DNA from 2 places in the Hydrogenophaga sp. YM1 genome. Region 2 is predicted to be linked to the other one. Evidence: predicted binding sites of a transcription regulator. Region 2 holds the regulator's gene; the other holds the start of a gene.
The links. The regulator NrdR, encoded in region 2, represses ribonucleotide reductase genes. The targets are predictions, from matches to a motif close to CACNANATNTNGTG.

Region 1 (3,202 bases), 760 kb from region 2:
TCATCGAGGCCGAGTTCTTCGGCGCCCGCAAGGGTGCCTATACCGGCGCCAGCGCCGATCGCGAAGGCTATTTCCAGGCCGCGCACGGCGGCACCCTGTTCCTCGACGAGATCGGCGACCTGCCGCTGTCCATGCAGGCCAAGCTGCTGCGCGCCATCCAGGAACGCCGGGTGCGATCGCTTGGCGCGGTGCAGGAAGACGTGGTCGACGTGCGCCTGGTCAGCGCCACCCACCGCGACCTGCCCGCGCTGGTGCAGGCCGGCCAGTTCCGCCAGGACCTGTACTACCGCCTCAATGTGATTGGCCTGCGCACGCCCGCCCTGCGCGACCGGCCCGAGGACCTACCCCTGCTCGCGCAGGCCCTGCTGGAGCGCTTGTGCGCCGAGGCCGGCCAGGCCGTGCCCGAGCTCTCGCCAGCCGCACTGGCCTGGCTGCAGGCGCGCGAGTTGCCGGGCAACGTGCGCGAGCTCGAGAACCTGCTACAGCGCGCGCTCGCGCTGGCCAGCGGCCCCGTGCTGCAACCCGCCGACTTCGGTGAAACCGGCGACACGGAACCCGCCACGCTGCCCGACCCGCTGCCCGACGCTCCAGTGCCGGCCGGCGGGCCCTACCGCTTCGTGCCCCTGGCGCCGGCCGCTTCCGCCGACGAGCCCGCCCTGCCCAGCGACCTGCAGAGCTACCTCGACGAGCAAGAGCGCCAGGTGCTGCTCAAAGCCCTGCAGGAATGCGGCTACAACCGCACCGCGGCGGCGGCGCGGCTGGGCCTGAACCTGCGGCAGATCCGCTACCGCATCCAGCGCCTGGGCATCGTGGTCCCCGGCGCGACCGGTCATGGCGACGCCGACGCCACCGACTGAGCGCCGCTGGCACGGCGGCTGGTGGCGCGGCGCTCGGCGGATCGATTCGCCCAACCATGGCGCGCGGCCGCGCGGCACGGCCGTCGACCTGATCGTGCTGCACTCCATCAGCTTGCCGCCCGGCGTGTACGGGGGTGACGAGGTCGAGCGCCTGTTCACCAACCGGCTCGACTGGGACGCGCACCCTTATTTCCAGTCCATCCGCGGCATCGAGGTCTCATCGCATTTCTTCGTGCGCCGCGACGGGCGGGTGCTCCAGTTCGTCTCCACCGTGCGCCGCGCCTGGCACGCCGGCGCCTCGCACTGGCGGGGCCGCGACAACTGCAACGACTTCTCCGTCGGCGTCGAGCTCGAAGGCCTGGAGGGCGAGGCCTTCGAGGCCGCGCAGTACGAGGCGCTGGCGCGCTTGTGCCGTGCGCTGCGCACACGCCACCCCATCGAGCAAATGGCCGGGCACGAGCACGTCGCACCGGGCCGCAAGCGCGACCCCGGGCCGGGTTTTGACTGGCCCCGGCTGCGACAGCTCGTCGGGTGGAACCCCTCGTGTTTTCCCGAGGCTACAGGCTGAGGGTATCGGGGTATTTCGCGCGCCACCTTGCGCGCGCCATCGGACACCAGAGACGGCACGCGGCCTGCGGCCCCGAATCGCCTTGCACCCCGCATGAACACTGCGCTTTTCGCGCGAAACGCAGGCGCGGCCAATGCTGCGCGCGCCCCCTCGCGCGGCAGCTGGTTCCCTGAGGGCATCCATTGGCCGCGATGGATTCACAAACACTATCGGTAGTGCCTTGTTGCCCCCCTACACACCAGATATAGTGTGCCCCCGGATACCCCCCGCCCCTGAAAACCGCGCCGCTGCGAGCCCACCCGGCGCCAGGCACCAGGGGCGGACCGACCCGATCACCGAGAACAAATCCTGAATCGAGAGGAACCATGCTGAGCGCAGCCACCCCCCAGTCCCCCGCCGCCAACGTCCCGACATCCGCGCCCGGCGTCTCGCCCTCCACCGCCACGGCCCCCATGTCCGCCTACGCCCAGTACCAGATCATCCGGCGCAATGGCGCCGTGGTGCCCTTCGAGCCCAGCAAGATCGCCGTGGCCATGATGAAGGCCTTCCTGGCGGTGCACGGCACGCAGGGCGCGGCCTCGGCCAGCGTGCGCGAAACGGTGGACCAGCTGACGCAGGTCGTGGTGCGCGCCCTCATGCGTTCGCGTCCGGGCGGCGGCACCTTCCACATCGAGGACGTGCAGGACCAGGCCGAACTCGGCCTGATGCGCAGCGGCCACCATGAAGTCGCGCGCGCCTACGTGCTCTACCGCGAGCGCCGCGCCGCCGAGCGCGCCACCCAGGCCGCCACCGCGCGCGCCGCCGAGCCCCAGCTGCACGTGCTCGATGGCGGCCAGCGCGTGCCGCTGGACATCGACGCCCTCACGCGCCTGATCACCGACGCCTGCGCCGGCCTGGGCGCCGACGTCAAGGCCGACCCCATCGTCGCCGAGACCAAGCGCAACCTGTACGACGGCGTGCCCATGGACGAGGTCTACAAGGCCGCCATCCTGGCCGCGCGCACGCTGATCGAAAAGGACCCCGACTACACCTACGCCACCGCGCGCCTGCTGCTGCACACCATCGTCAAGGAGATCCTGGGCCAGGAAGTGCCGCGGGCGCAGATGGCCCAGCGCTACGCCGACTACTTCCCCGAGTTCATCCAGCGCGGTGTCAACGCCGAGCTGCTCAATCCGGACCTGCTGAACTTCGACCTCGCCCGCCTGGGCGCCGCGCTCAAGCCCGAGCGCGACCTGCAGTTCGACTACCTCGGCCTGCAGACCCTGTACGACCGCTACTTCCTGCACGTGCGCAAGACGCGCATCGAGCTGCCGCAGGCCTTCTTCATGCGCGTGGCCATGGGCCTGTCGCTCAACGAGATCGACCGCGAAGCCCGCGCGATCGAGTTCTACGAGATCCTCTCGACCTTCGACTTCATGAGCAGCACGCCCACGCTGTTCAACAGCGGCACGCTGCGCTCGCAGCTGTCCAGCTGCTACCTCACCACCGTGCCCGACGACCTCGACGGCATCTACGAGTCCATCAAGGAAAACGCCCTGCTGTCCAAGTTCGCCGGCGGCCTGGGCAACGACTGGACCCGCGTGCGCGCCCTGGGCAGCCACATCAAGGGCACCAACGGCGAATCGCAAGGCGTCGTGCCTTTCCTGAAGGTCGTCAACGACACCGCCGTGGCCGTGAACCAGGGCGGCAAGCGCAAGGGCGCGGTCTGCACCTACCTGGAGACCTGGCACCTCGACATCGAGGAATTCCTGGAGCTGCGCAAGAACACCGGCGACGA
Region 2 (3,202 bases):
CCAACGTGCAACCGCACTGCGGGGCTTCCGCCAACGAAGGCGTGTTCCTGGCCTTCCTCAAGCCCGGCGACACCATCATGGGCATGAGCCTGGCCGAAGGCGGCCACCTCACCCACGGCATGGCGCTCAACATGAGCGGCAAGTGGTTCAACGTGGTGTCCTACGGTCTCAACGAGAAGGAAGAGATCGACTACGACGCCATGGAGCGCAAGGCCCACGAGACCAAGCCCAAGCTCATCATCGCCGGCGCCTCGGCCTACAGCCTGCGCATCGACTTCGCGCGCTTCGCCCAGGTGGCCAAGGACGTGGGCGCGCTCTTCATGGTCGACATGGCGCACTACGCCGGCCTGATCGCCGCCGGCGTCTACCCCAACCCGGTGCCGCACGCCGACGTGGTGACCTCCACCACCCACAAGAGCCTGCGCGGCCCGCGCGGCGGCTTCATCCTCATGAAAGCCGAGCACGAGAAGGCGATCAACAGCGCCATCTTCCCTGGCCTGCAGGGCGGCCCGCTGATGCACGTGATCGCGGCCAAGGCCGTGGCCTTCAAGGAAGCGCTCTCGCCCGAGTTCAAGGCCTACCAGCAGCAGGTGGTGAAAAACGCCCAGATCGTGGCCGAGACGCTCACCCAGCGCGGCCTGCGCATCGTGAGCGGGCGCACCGAAAGCCACGTGATGCTGGTCGACCTGCGCGCCAAGGGCATCACCGGCAAGGAAGCCGAGGCGGTGCTGGGCCAGGCGCACATGACGATCAACAAGAACGCCATCCCCAACGACCCCGAGAAGCCGATGGTGACCAGCGGCGTGCGCATCGGCACCCCGGCCATGACCACGCGCGGCTTCAAGGACGAGGAAGCGCGCCTGACCGCCAACCTGGTGGCCGACGTGCTCGACAACCGCGACCCGGCCAACATCGCCGCGGTGCGCGAAAAGGTCAACGCGCTGACCGCGCGTTTCCCGGTCTACCGCTGAACCCGGAGCGGCGGCGATGCGGTGCCCCTTCTGCGGCCATCTCGAGACCCAGGTGGTCGAGACGCGGGTCTCGGAAGACGCCGACTTCATCCGCCGCCGCCGCCGCTGCGGCCACTGCGAGAAGCGCTTCACCACCTACGAGCGGCCCGACGTCAGCTTCCCGATGGTGGTCAAGAAGGACGGCCGCCGCGTCGAGTACGTGCCCGACAAGCTGCGCGCCTCCTTTGCGCTGGCCCTGCGCAAGCGCCCGGTGAGCACCGAGCAGGTCGATGCCGCGATCGAGCGCATCGAGGAAAAGCTGCTCAACCTGGGCGTGCGCGAAATACCGGCCAACCGCATCGGCGAGATGGTGATGCGCGAGCTCAAAAAGCTCGACAAGGTCGCCTACATCCGCTTCGCCAGCGTTTACCGCAGCTTCGAGGACATCGACGAGTTCCGGGCGCTGGTGGATGAGGTGAAGCGCTGATGGCCCCCCGGTGCGCGGCCCGCGCCCGCGCAGGAGCCGCAAGGTGAGCACCGGGCCCCTGGCGGCGGCGCTCGAACTGGCCGAGCGGGCCCTCTGCCTGTCGAACCCCAACCCCCGCGTCGGCTGTGTGCTGGTCGCGTCGGACGGCCGGGTCATCGGCTCGGGCCACACCCAGCAGGCCGGCGGGCCGCACGCCGAGGTCATGGCCCTGCGCGACGCCCAGGCGCGCGGCGAAAGCACGGCCGGCGCCACCGCCTATGTCACGCTGGAGCCCTGCTCGCACCACGGCCGCACCCCGCCTTGCTGCGACGCGCTGATCGCGGCCCGGGTGGCGCGCGTGGTGGTGGCCACCACCGACCCCAACCCCCGCGTGGCCGGCCAAGGCCTGCAGCGGCTGCGCGCCGCCGGCCTCGCAGTCGAACTGCTGCCCGGCGACCACCCCATCGCCCGGGCCAGCCGCGAACTCAACATCGGCTTCTTCAGCCGCATGGTGCGCGGCCGGCCCTGGGTGCGCATGAAGATGGCCGCCTCGCTCGATGGCATCACGGCCCTGCCCAACGGACAGAGCCAGTGGATCACCGGAGAAGCCGCCCGCGAAGACGGCCACCGATGGCGCGCCCGGGCCTGCGCCGTGCTGACGGGCGCGGGCACCGTGCTCGAAGACAACCCCCGCCTGGACGCGCGCTTGCCGGGCCTGCTGCGCCAACCGCACCTGGCCGTGATCGACAGCCGCCTGGACACCCCGCCCACGGCGCGGCTGTTCGAGCCGCCGCACGGTGGCCTGCCGCGCCAGCGGTGGTTCTTCCATGCCGACCCCGCCGAGCCCCGGGCCGCGGCGCTGCGGGAACGCGGCGCCGACACCCTCCCGACGCCCGGCGCGAACGGCAAGGTCGACCTGGGCGCCGCGCTTCAAGAACTGGGCCGGCGCGAGGTGAACGAGCTGCACGTCGAGGCCGGGGCCAAGCTCAACGCGTCCCTGCTGCGCGAGGGCTGGGTGGACGAGCTGCTGGTCTACCTGGCGCCCCGCCTGCTCGGCCAGGGAGCCGGCATGGCGCCCTTCGGCCCGCTGGAACGTTTGGCCGACGGCGTGGCCCTGCGCTGGCTGGACACCCTGCCGGTGGGCACCGACCTGCGATTGCGCGCCCGGCTCGAGGGCCGAGACGCATTTCTCACGGACCACTGATCACCCGGGCGCGACCGTTGGCGGTCGAACTACCGCAAAGTGAGTAGCACTTAGTTCTGCATCCGTTTGGCCATGCAGTCCATCGGCTGATGCCCGGCGGGCCTGGCGAAGCGGCTGAACCATCGCGGGCCATGTCGCGCTCGCCCTGCTCCCGTCCCCTGCCCCATCCCGCGCCTGGCCCGGCGCCCATCCCCCGTCCGCCACGCACCCCACGCCCGGCAGCGCATCTGCCGGGCTGGCTGCTGTGCGCCATCGGCACCGCCGCCGGGCTGGGCGCGGTGGAGGTCCAGGCCCAGCCCAGCCAGCGCCCGCTGCTGGTCAGCAGCACGGGCGCCAAACCCAACATCGTGGTCTCGCTGGACAACTCGGGGTCGATGGCGATCCCCTATCCCGATGGGTACGACGTCAGCCGGCCAGGGTGGCGCGGCCTGCCCACCGGAGACGACGGTCAGCCGATGTTCGAGGCGCAGCGCTCACCCGACGTCAACCCCATGTACTACAACCCTCGGATCACCTATCGGCCACGGGTGGATGCCAAGGGTGAGCCGCTGCAAGCCAACGACGGCATCCAGTTCATCTCCA

Region 1: the regulator NrdR is predicted to act here: its motif matches at 1,662-1,675, upstream of JNX00_RS05380 (ribonucleoside-diphosphate reductase subunit alpha).

Annotation. Positions count from the first base shown of each region.
Region 1 covers NZ_CP070223.1:1,096,731-1,099,932, reverse strand. The annotation lists gene JNX00_RS05390 (sigma-54 dependent transcriptional regulator) at 1-857, shown strand, start outside; gene ampD (1,6-anhydro-N-acetylmuramyl-L-alanine amidase AmpD) at 832-1,425, shown strand; gene JNX00_RS05380 (ribonucleoside-diphosphate reductase subunit alpha) at 1,791-3,202, shown strand, end outside.
Region 2 covers NZ_CP070223.1:1,858,831-1,862,032, reverse strand. The annotation lists gene glyA (serine hydroxymethyltransferase) at 1-971, shown strand, start outside; gene nrdR (transcriptional regulator NrdR) at 988-1,437, shown strand; gene ribD (bifunctional diaminohydroxyphosphoribosylaminopyrimidine deaminase/5-amino-6-(5-phosphoribosylamino)uracil reductase RibD) at 1,481-2,620, shown strand; gene JNX00_RS08860 (PilC/PilY family type IV pilus protein) at 2,752-3,202, shown strand, end outside.